Regions from separate parts of the Aquitalea pelogenes genome, predicted to be linked through region 1. Evidence: predicted binding sites of a transcription regulator. Region 1 holds the regulator's gene; the other holds the start of a gene.
What was found. Region 1 encodes sigma-54, which starts transcription at its own class of promoters, with help from an activator protein. Its sites were predicted from a motif close to CTGGCACGCTTCATGCTT; they were not measured.

Region 2: the regulator sigma-54 is predicted to act here: its motif matches at 2,430-2,447, upstream of glnL (nitrogen regulation protein NR(II)).

What each region holds. Positions count from the first base shown of each region.
Region 1 is NZ_JAYSDA010000009.1:54,232-60,214, forward strand. Features, by position in the region: gene ACE3SE_RS09400 (KdsC family phosphatase) at 1-21, shown strand, start outside; gene lptC (LPS export ABC transporter periplasmic protein LptC) at 18-578, shown strand; gene lptA (lipopolysaccharide transport periplasmic protein LptA) at 568-1,119, shown strand; gene lptB (LPS export ABC transporter ATP-binding protein) at 1,116-1,847, shown strand; gene ACE3SE_RS09420 (RNA polymerase factor sigma-54) at 1,851-3,275, shown strand; gene hpf (ribosome hibernation-promoting factor, HPF/YfiA family) at 3,347-3,673, shown strand; gene ptsN (PTS IIA-like nitrogen regulatory protein PtsN) at 3,795-4,259, shown strand; gene hprK (HPr(Ser) kinase/phosphatase) at 4,252-5,208, shown strand; gene rapZ (RNase adapter RapZ) at 5,189-5,983, shown strand, end outside.
Region 2 is NZ_JAYSDA010000004.1:205,505-211,487, forward strand. Features, by position in the region: gene glnA (type I glutamate--ammonia ligase) at 1-1,106, shown strand, start outside; gene ACE3SE_RS05445 (BLUF domain-containing protein) at 1,209-1,631, opposite strand; gene ACE3SE_RS05450 (DUF4124 domain-containing protein) at 1,899-2,384, shown strand; gene glnL (nitrogen regulation protein NR(II)) at 2,485-3,540, shown strand; gene ntrC (nitrogen regulation protein NR(I)) at 3,567-5,024, shown strand; gene ACE3SE_RS05465 (LysR family transcriptional regulator) at 5,036-5,953, opposite strand.

The sequences.
Region 1 (5,983 bases):
GTGGCACGGTATCTGGCATGATCCGTTCGCACCGCCTGTTTCCCATCCTGCTGGTGCTGATCACCGGCTTGCTGACCGTCTGGCTGGATGCCGTGTCACGCTGGCAGCCCAGCAAGCACGAGCTGGACCCGAACAAGCCAGAAGTCGTGGCGCAAGGCGTGATGGCCACCCGCTTCGACCCCAAGGGCATGCTGCAGGACAAGATGATTGCCAGCCGCATGTGGCAATACCCGGACCGCACCGAGTCGTATTTCGAATCGCCGGACCTGCAAAGCTACAAGAATGGCGTACTGGCCTACCATGCCATTGGTGAAAGCGGCCGTTACAACAGCAAGACCAAACAGGTACTGTTCGACAAGAAAGTCACGCTGATCCAGCCGGCCACCGCCACACAACAGGAAACCCGCGTAGTCAGCAGCAATATGCGCATTGACACCGTCAAGCACATTGCCCGCGCCGACACCCTCACGCACTTCTACTATGGCAAGTCCAGCGGCAGTGCCGTGGGCTTCATTTACGAGCAGCAGGCTGGTCAGTTACAGCTGCTGTCCAACGCAAAGGCCACTTATGAAAAATAACTGCCGCCGCTTCATCCGGCTGGCCTGGCTGGCCCTCGGCCTGTGCGCCATCCAGACCGCCCATGCCGAAAAGGCCGACCGGGACAAGCCCATCGAAATCAGTGCCGACCGGGGCAACCTCGACCAGCTCAAGGGCGTCACGGTATGGCAAGGCAATGTCGTCATCATCCAGGGCACACTCAAGCTCAATGCCGACCGCGCCACGGTCACCCAGGACAAACAGGGTAACCAGACCATGCAGGCCACCGGACGCCAGGTCAACTTCCGCCAGAAAATGGACGGCAAGAACGAATGGATCGAAGGCCAGGCCAACCAGCTGGACTACAACACCGTCACCCACGTTGCCGTGCTCACCGGCAATGCCCGCGTCAAGCGCGGCAGTGACCTGGTCATCGGCAATGTCATTACCTACAACACCGAAACCGAAATGTATGAAGTCAGCAGCGGTGCCAGCAGCAACGGCGGCCGCGTGACTGCCATCATCCAGCCCAGGCCCAGAGACAACAGCCCTGCCAAGAAAACTGACGGAAGCACTCCATGAGCGGCCCCAGCATCCTGAAAGTGGAGCGCCTGAAAAAGCGCTTCAAAAAACGTACGGTGGTAAAGGACGTCGCCCTGCAGATCCAGAGCGGGGAAGTGGTCGGCCTGCTTGGTCCCAACGGTGCCGGCAAGACCACCAGCTTTTACATGATCGTCGGACTGATCGGTGCCGATGAAGGCGAAATCACGCTGGATGGCAACAGTATCACCCACCTGCCCATTCATCAGCGCGCCCGCCTGGGGCTAGGCTATTTGCCGCAGGAAGCTTCCATTTTCCGCAAGATGACAGTGGAAGAAAACATCACGGCGGTGCTGGAAATTGCCGGTTACAAGGGCGACAAACTGGAGCAGGAACTCAGCCTGTTGCTCGACGACCTCAATATCGCCCACCTGCGCGAAAGCAATGCGCTGGCACTGTCCGGTGGCGAGCGCCGCCGGGTGGAAATTGCCCGCGTACTGGCCACCCGCCCGCGCTTCATCCTGCTGGACGAACCGTTTGCCGGTGTAGACCCGATTGCCGTCATCGACATCCAGAAAATCATCACCTTCCTGCAACAGCGTGGCATTGGCGTATTGATTACCGACCACAATGTGCGTGAAACCCTGCGCATCTGCGATCGCGCCTACATCATCAGTGATGGTTCGGTACTGGCTTCCGGCGAGCCGGAAGAACTGGTCAACAACGAGAAAGTGCGCCAGGTTTACCTGGGCGAGCACTTCCACCTGTAAGCCATGAAACAGTCACTACAGCTGCGGGTCTCCCAGCAACTCACCCTCACGCCGCAACTGCAACAGTCCATCAAGCTGTTGCAGCTGTCCACGCTCGACCTGCAGGCAGAAGTCGAACGCTTCTTGCTGGACAACCCCATGCTGGAACGCGGCGATGAGCCGCCCTCGCATGACAGCAGCCCGGCAGAAACGCCGGCTGCCCAGGAAGAATCCACCAGCACGGCGTCGGACAGCAGCGATGGTGACAACAGCCAGGACGCCAGCAATGGCGAACTCACCGACTGGGGCAGTGGCAGCCGCCGCAACGACGGGGACGATGAATTTGACCCCATGCTCAACGTACCCTGCCCGGTCAGCCTGCGCGAACACCTGCTGGCGCAGCTGGGTGAACTGACCCTGCCCACCCGCGACCAGGCCATTGTCCAGCTGCTGATCGAAGAACTGGACGACAACGGTTTCCTGACTACCGATCTGGAAGAACTGGCCAGCAACCTGCCGCTGGAACTGGAACTGGAAACCGATGAACTGATGGTCGGGCTGCGCCTGTTACAGCAATTCGACCCTCCCGGCATTGCCGCGCGTAACCTGGCCGAGTCGCTTGGCCTGCAACTGGCCCGTTTGCCCGCCAACGAGCCCGGCCATGCACTGGCACGCCAGATTGTGGCCGAGCACCTGACGCTGCTGGGCAACCGCGACTACACCCGGCTGAAGCGCATTCTGGGCGTGGATGACGAAGCCATCCGCCAGGCACAGCAACTGATCGCCCGGCTGACCCCTCACCCGGCGTCCGGTTTCGGCGGCGAAGACGTGCACTATGTCATCCCGGATGTGACCGTGCGCAAACGGCGTGGTCACTGGGTAGCCGAACTCAATAACGGCGCGGTACCGCGCTTGCGCGTCAACCAGCTGTATGCCCAGATGCTGTCGGAAAACCGCGCTGGCGCAGGCGAACTGACTGGCCGACTGCAAGAAGCAAAATGGCTGGTCAAGAACATCCAGCAACGATTTGACACCATTCTGAAAGTGTCAGAAGCTATAGTCGAAAGACAGCAAGCGTTCTTTGAACACGGTGAAGTCGCCATGCGGCCGCTTATCCTGCGGGACATCGCAGACGAACTTGGCCTGCATGAATCGACCGTATCACGCGTCACCACGCAGAAATACCTGCTTTGCCCTCGTGGTCTGTTCGAGCTGAAGTATTTCTTTGGCAGTGCACTGGAAACCGACAGCGGCGGCGAATGCTCGGCAACGGCCATCAAGGCGCATATCCGCCGCATGATAGACGGTGAAAACCCGGCCAAGCCACTTTCGGACAGCGCCATTGCCGACGAACTGGGCAAGCAAGGGATTCAGGTTGCAAGACGCACCGTTGCGAAGTATCGTGAAGCTATGCAGATACCGCCGGTCAATCTGCGCAAGGCATTGTGATTCACGCCTTGAAGTATATCCGCTCGCCCGGCCGACCCGACCGGGCAGTCAACACAAGAAGGAGTTAGGGTATGAACCTCAAAGTAACCGGTCTCCACCTCGAAGTAACCCCGGCCATCCGCGAATTCGTGGAAACCAAGCTGGAACGCATCACCCGCCATGTCGATCACGTGATTGACGTTGCTGTCACCCTGTCGGTAGACAAGCTGGTGCACAAGGCGGAAGTGAATGTTCACCTCTCCGGCAAGGATATCCATGTAGAGGCCACCGACTCCGACATGTACGCTGCCATCGACGCGCTGATGGACAAGCTCGATCGCCAAGTACTCAAGCACAAGGAAAAACAAAGCGAACACCGTGCAACAAGCCCACAGGTTCAACAGGAAGCCAGCTTGTAAACATTAAGTATTCGATGCGGGAACCCGGCGGGTTCCCGTTTTTATTTGCTCGGAGCCTTTTTCATTTTGATGAAGGCAACGTAGAATTGGCCAGTTTCTGTAGCCGCGTGCAACCATTCCTATGAGCCTGATTGGCAAAATCCTGACACAGGATCACATCCTCCCGGACCTGGATGTCGCCAGCAAGAAGCGCGTCTTCGAGCAGGTGGGCCTCCTTATCGAAAACACCCACGGCATCGCCCGCAGTGAAATTTTCGACTGCTTGTTTGCCCGGGAAAAACTGGGCTCTACCGGCCTTGGCCAAGGGGTGGCCATTCCGCATGGCCGTGCCAGAGGGCTCAAGGAAGCGGCGGGCGTGTTCATTCGCCTGAAGAACCCGATTCCTTTCGATGCGCCGGATGGCAAGCCGGTACAAAGCCTGTTTGTCCTGCTGGTGCCGGAACAGGCAACCGACCTGCACTTGCAGGTACTCTCGGAACTGGCACAGCTGTTCTCCAGCAAACAGCTGCGTGAACAACTGCTCAGCGCAAGCTCGCGTGCCGATCTGTACCAGCTGCTCACCGGATGGAATACCAACCATGCCTAGCATTACCGTGCGCCGGTTGTATCAGGACAACCAGCAAAAGCTCAACCTGACCTGGGTTGCAGGAACCGGCGGCGCGGACAGCCCCATCGGCAACGACGAACAACGCCCCACCCTGGCCCTGGTCGGCCACCTGAATTTCATTCACCCCAACCGGGTGCAAGTGCTGGGTCTGGCCGAGGTGGACTACCTCAACCGGCTGGAACAATCCGCCGCCAAGACCGCGCTGGACCAACTGTTCCACAAAACCATGTCGGTGGTGATGGTGGCCAATGGCCAGCCAGTGCCCAAACTGCTGCGCGACTACTGCCACACCCACAATGTGCCGCTGATGAGCACGCCGCTGGAAAGCCCCTACCTGATGGATGTGCTGCGCATCTATCTGGCGCGCGCACTGGCGGTTTCCACCGTGTTGCATGGCGTGTTTCTGGATGTACTGGAAATCGGCGTGCTGATCATGGGCGATTCGGCCATGGGCAAGAGCGAACTGGCACTGGAGCTGATTTCCCGTGGTCACGGCATGGTGGCCGATGATGCGGTGGAACTGTACCGCATCGGCCCGGAAACCCTGGAAGGCCGTTGCCCGCCGCTGCTGCGCGATTTTCTGGAAGTGCGCGGCCTGGGCATCCTGAATATCCGTACCATTTTTGGCGAAACCGCCGTGCGGCCCAAAAAGGTGCTAAAACTGATTATTCACCTGGTCAAGGCCAACGACCAGGCGATGCAAGCCTTGGACCGGCTGAATATCCAGTCGGAAACCCAGGACATCATTGGCGTGACGGTGCGCAAGGTAGTGCTGCCGGTGGCGGCGGGTCGCAACCTTGCGGTGCTGGTTGAAGCGGCTGTGCGCAACTACATCCTGCAACTGCGCGGCATCGACAGTACCCGAGAGTTCATCGAACGCCATACCAACTTCCTCAGAGATCAGGAAAATGCGCCTGATATTGATTAGCGGCCTGTCCGGTTCCGGTAAATCCATCGCCCTGCGCGCACTGGAGGACTCCGGCTTTTACTGTGTGGACAACCTGCCAGCCACCATGCTGCATGAAGCCATGTCGCTTTATGCCGATTATGGCTACCAGCAGATTGCCATCAGCGTGGACACCCGCTCCAGCCCTTCGCTGGGCGCACTGCCTGCCGAGGTGGACAAGCTGCGTCAGCAAGGCGTGGATGTACGCTTGCTGTTTCTCGAGGCCAAGCCGGAAACCCTGGTCAAGCGCTTTTCCGAAACCCGCCGCCGGCACCCGCTGTCGGGTAGCGGCTCCACGGTGGAGGAATGTATCCAGCTGGAGCAGGAACTGCTGGCCAGCGTGCAGGAAATGGGTATTCGCATAGACACCAGCGAGTTGTCTGCCAATGCCTTGAAAACGGCCATCAAGCAACTGGTGGAAGCAGACAGCAGCCGGCTCACCATCATTTTCGAATCCTTCGGCTTCAAGCATGGCGTACCGCTGAACGCCGACTTCGTGTTTGACGTCCGCTGCCTGCCCAATCCCTATTACGACCTGGCTTTGCGCCCGTTTACCGGTCGCGACCAACCCATCATCGACTTCTTTGCAGGGCAACCGCTGGTCGCCCAGATGGCCGAAGATATCCGCTGCATGATTCTGAAATGGTTGCCGGAATTCAGCCGGGAAAACCGCAGCTATCTCACCGTGGCCATCGGCTGTACCGGTGGTCAGCATCGCTCTGTCTTTATTGCCGAACAACTGGCCAAGGCCTTTCCG
Region 2 (5,983 bases), on a different contig from region 1:
ACCGCGACCCGCGCTCCATCGCCAAGCGCGCTGAAGCTTACCTGAAGGCATCCGGCCTGGGCGACACCGCCTACTTCGGTCCGGAACCGGAATTCTTCGTATTCGACAGCATCACCTGGGGCACCGACATGTCCGGTTGCTTCGTGAAGATCAAGTCCGAAGAAGCTGCCTGGGCCTCCGCTGAAGAATTCGAAGGTGGCAACACCGGTCACCGTCCGGGCGTGAAGGGCGGCTACTTCCCGGTACCGCCGGTTGACTCCGCTCAAGACCTGCGTTCCGCCATGGTTCTGCTGCTGGAAGAGCTGGGCGTACCGGTTGAAGTGCACCACCACGAAGTGGCCACTGCCGGCCAGATGGAAATCGGTACCAAGTTCAGCACCCTGACCCAGCGTGCCGACTGGACCCAGATCCTGAAATACGTGGTTCAGAACGTGGCACACAGCTACGGCAAGACCGCTACCTTCATGCCCAAGCCCATCGTTGGTGACAACGGTTCCGGCATGCACGTTCACCAGTCCATCTGGAAAGACGGCAAGAACCTGTTTGCTGGCGACGGCTATGCCGGCCTGTCCGACACCGCCCTGTACTACATCGGCGGTATCATCAAGCACGCCAAGGCACTGAACGCCATCACCAACCCGGGTACCAACTCCTACAAGCGTCTGGTTCCGCATTACGAAGCTCCGGTAAAACTGGCTTACTCCGCCAAGAACCGTTCCGCTTCCATCCGTATCCCGCACGTGGCCAACCCGAAGGCTCGCCGTATCGAAGCGCGCTTCCCGGATCCGCTGGCTAACCCGTACCTGTGCTTCTCCGCGCTGCTGATGGCTGGTCTGGATGGTATCCAGAACAAGATCCACCCGGGCGATGCCGCTGACAAGAACCTGTACGACCTGCCGCCGGAAGAAGACAAGCTGATCCCGACCGTGTGCGCAAGCCTGGACGAAGCCCTGGCTGCCCTGGACGCAGACCGCGACTTCCTGACTCGTGGCGGTGTGTTCTCCAACGAATGGATCGACGCCTACATCGAACTGAAGATGCAGGAAGTGAACCTGACCCGCATGACTACCCACCCGGTAGAATTTGCAATGTACTACTCCCTGTAATCGGGCGATGGGCACCTCCGGGTGCCTTGCCGGATACAGAAAACCCGCGCAAGCACTGCTTGTGCGGGTTTTTTCATGCCTGCCGGCTACCGCCAGGAACACTCAGCCCGGCAACTCGGCAAAAGCCTTGAGCATGGCCAGGCCATCCTGTGGCGCAACAACCAGCTGGCTGACATCAAATGCAGGATCGAACACCGGGGCAAACTGGGGGAAGCGCGCCAGTGCTTCGGGCTGCGGCACATGGAAACCCATATACCACTGGCCAAACTCACGCTGTTTGCATTCGCTGCAAAACAGGGACTCCACCTGATGATGGCGCGAATCCTGGCTGATTTTGCTGAACGCAGCCTCAACCACAGCCTCCTCCCCCTCCAGCAGTTGCAAGAAGCAGCCATCGCGGTACAGCAACAGGCCGGTGATCTGCCGGGCCTGGTTATTGGCCACCGACTTGTCCAGGATTGCCGTCAAATCGGCAGGAGACAGGGCTGTGGTGGCCTTGCTGGAATAAAGCAACTGAATCAGCATGGGCCGGCTTTCTGTAAAGTGCCAGGACGATGGGCTGAACGGATGACTGCAAACATTTCCTCATTACCTTCTGCATGGAGACCGGACATCAAATACAGGCACACGCCATGCCATTGGCACAAGGTGATGCCCGGGCGCATGATGACACATTCCACAGATCTACGGCATGCTGGCCGCCGCCTTGTTGTCATGCAGATGTGACGCGAGACCACCTTTTGCTTATCATAGCGTCACATCCTCCCGTTTTCACCGCAGACGCCCGACACCATGAAAACCCTTGCTTTCTGCCTGCTGCTGACTTGTGGCCTGGCCCATGCCGAGGTGTACAAATACATCGACGCCAATGGCAATGTCACCTTCACCAATGTGCCGATCAAGGGCGCCAAGCCCATGCACCTGGCACCGCTGTCCACCTATGGCGGCAGTGGCAGCGGCAAGGGCAAGGCGGCCGCCAGCGGCAAATCTGCCTCCACACCGGATGGCTACCCCAGTGTGGACAACGGTACCCAGACCAAGCGCGACGAAGGCCGCCGCAAGATTCTGGAAAACGAGCTGGCCAATGAGCAAAAAGCCCTGGCTGATGCACAAAAGGCTTACACCGACGGCGCGGCTACCCGCAACGGCGATGAAACCCGCAACTACCAGAAATACCTGGACCGGGTACAAAAACTGAAGGACGCCGTCACCGAGCGCCAGAAGAATGTGGACGCATTACGCCGCGAACTGGGGCAAGCTGCATCCAATGCACAATAATGGTGCATAATTAAGGCCGATTTCGTGCATATGCGGTGCTCCGGCTTGGCGTGCTTATTGCTAATAGCCAGATGCACAGCCTCATCCGATTCGGAGCACCATGAACTCGCCCAGCTTTGCCGGCCTGGATTTACTCGACACCCCGGTCCTTATCACGCATGCCGATGGCAAACTCGAATTTGCCAATCCCGCCTGTGAAAACCTGCTGGCCATAGGCCGGCGAGAGTTGCTGCGCCACTCGCTGTTCGAGTTGCTGCAAGACAGCCCCGCCCTGCGCCAGGCATTGGCCACCGCCTTACAACACAACTCCAGTTATATCGAGCACGACCTCGAACTGCGCACACCGCATGGCGAGCAGCCCTTGCATATCGCCCTGTCGGTGACACCGATAGATGCGGAGGGTCGGCTGGCGCTGGTCGAGCTGCGACCACTGGATCAGCAACTGAAAATTGCCAATGAAGAGCGGCTTTTGCTGCAACAACAGGCTAATCGCGAGCTGATTCGTAACCTGGCGCATGAAATCAAGAACCCCTTGGGGGGAATCCGCGGTGCGGCCCAGTTGCTGGAGCATGAACTGTCAGACCGGCCGGAGCTGAAGGAATACACCGAAGTCATCCAGGAAGAAGCCCTGCGCCTGCAATCACTGGTAGACCGCCTGCTGGCCCCGCATCGCCGCCATGTGCGCAGCGAAATCAATATCCACGAAGTGCTGGAACGGGTGCGCAGCATTGCGCTGGCCGAGTATCCACAGGGCCTCGTCATCCGCCGCGACTACGACACCAGCCTGCCGCACATGGTGGCGGACAAAGAACAGCTGATCCAGGTGGTGCTCAATATCGTCAAGAACGCGGTGCAGGCCATGAAGGCCAAGGGCGAGGTGATTTTGCGCACGCGCGTCGCCCGGCAGGTCACCCTGGCACGGAAGCGTCACGTGCTGGCATTAAAATTGCAGATTGTCGACAACGGTCCTGGTATTCCGGAAGAAATCAGGGATCACATTTTTTATCCCCTGGTTACCGGACGTGCCGAAGGCACCGGCCTGGGGCTGACACTGGCCCAGGCTTATGTACACCAGCACGGCGGCAGCATCGAATTTGAATCCCGCCCGGGCCAGACCTGCTTTACCGTGATGCTGCCCTTCAGCAACACGGACTGAAACCAATTACAGAAACGAGGGCTGCTATGAATAACCCGGTGTGGATCATTGATGACGACAAGGCCATCCGCTGGGTCCTGGAAAAGGCACTCGGCCGCAGTGGCATCTGCTTTGACAGCTTTTCCAGCGCCGACGATGCGCTGAATGCCCTGTACGACAATACACCGCGCGTCATCATTTCCGACATCCGCATGCCCGGCACCGATGGTTTGAAATTCCTCTCCCGGGTAAAGGCCGATCATCCGCAGCTGCCGGTCATCATCATGACCGCGCACTCCGACCTGGATTCGGCAGTGGCCGCCTTCCAGGGTGGTGCGTTCGAATACCTGCCCAAGCCCTTTGATGTCGACCAGGCTGTGCAGCTGATCGAGCGCGCACTGGCCGAGAGCAATAGCCAGATCGAAGCCACCGGCGGCGTGGAAGCCATGCCGGTGCTGCTAGGCCAGGCCCCTGCCATGCAGGACGTATTCCGCGCTATTGGCCGCTTGTCGCAATCCCATGTCACCGTGCTGATTACCGGCGAGTCCGGTACCGGCAAGGAGCGGGTGGCCGAGGCGCTGCACCGCCATTCGGTGCGTTCCAGCAAGCCTTTCATTGCCTTGAATACCGCGGCCATTCCCAAGGATTTGCTGGAGTCCGAACTGTTCGGCCATGAAAAAGGCGCTTTTACCGGCGCGCTGGCCACCCGTCGCGGCCGCTTTGAAGAAGCGGAAGGCGGCACGCTGTTTCTGGATGAAATCGGCGACATGCCCACCGAGCTGCAAACCCGCTTGCTGCGTGTGCTGTCGGACGGACACTTTTACCGCGTGGGCGGCCATGTGCCGATCAAGGCCAATGTGCGGGTGATTGCCGCCACCCACCAGAATCTGGAAGACCGGGTCAAACGCGGCCTGTTCCGGGAGGACCTGTTCCACCGCCTGAATGTGATCCGCCTGCGTCTGCCGCCCTTGCGCGAACGGCGCGAGGACATCCCGCTGCTGACCCGCCATTTCCTGGCCAAGAGCGCCAGCAGTCTGGGCGTTGAGCCCAAGCGCCTGACCGAAGCGGCGATGGAAGTGATCAAGTTCCACAGCTTTACCGGTAATGTGCGCGAACTGGAAAACCTGTGTCAGTGGATTACCGTGATGGCACCGGGCCAGCAGGTGGAAGTGGGCGACTTGCCCGCCGAACTGCGCGAACCGGAAGCCATTGCACCGGCGACGGAAAGCGATGGCAGCCCGGTAGTCAGCAGTGCCGTGCACGTGGTGGACTGGACGCTGGGGCTGGCGGAAGAAGTGGCCCGTCGGCTGCGCGCCGGTGAAGTGGGCATCATCGACGACCTGACCCGCCGCTTTGAAGAAAGCTGCATCCGCACCGGGCTGGCCCACACCGGTGGCCGCAAGGTGGAAGCCGCCCATCTGCTGGGCTGGGGCCGCAACACCCTGACCCGCAAGATTCAGGAACTGGGCATGGAAGGGCATGACGAACATGCCGACCATGTCTAGGCGCTGACTGATCAGCCTGCCAGTACGGTAAGGCCGGGGAGCGTGGCGAAGCTGCGCTCCCGTACCGTGGCCAGAAAATCCTGCATGAAGGCAAGCGCTGCATCCTCGCTGCGCACCGCGGCATACAACTCGCTGCGCAAGCCGCCATCGCCAATGGTACGCGCCACCACATACCCCTTTTCCAGATAAGGCCGCACCGCCCAGTACGGCAAGGCCGCCACCCCGCGCCGGCTGGCCACCAGCTGGATGATGGCCACCGTCAGCTCGCTGCTGCGCCGTGGCGGATTCACCCCGGCGGGCAACAATACCTTGCGCCACAAATCCAGCATGTCATCCGGCACCGGGTACTGGATCAGCGTTTCACCGGCGAAATCCGCTGCCTGCCAGATTTTCTTTTCTGCCAGCGGATGATCCCGCGCCACGATGCCCACCATCTCGTAAGCAAACAAAGGATGGTGCACCACACCGGCTTGCGGCTCCATTTCCGACACGATGGCCAGATCCGCCCTTTGGGTCAGCAGCAGGCTGACCGGGTCGGCATGAAAGCCGGACACGATGTCCAGCTCCACCGCAGGCCAGTGCTGGCGGTAGCTGTCCATGGCCGGCATCAGCCAGTCAAAACAGGTGTGACACTCCACCGCCACGCGCAATTCACCGGCATCTCCTTCGCGAATGCGCGCCACATCGCGCTCGGCCGCCGCCACACGGCCCAGCAGCTCATGCGCCAGCGTCAGCAGGCGTTCCCCCGCCAGGGTAAAGCGTAGCGGCTGGGTCTTGCGTTCGAACAAGGGCTGCTGATAGTAAGCCTCCAGCTGCTTTAGCTGATGCGACAAGGCGGACTGGGTGAGAAACACCCGCTCTGCCGCCAGCGACACGCTGCCGGTTTCCTGCAAGGCAATCAGGGTTCGCAAATGACGCAGTTCCAGCACAGTCGCACCGTCCAATCATGAAAATAATTA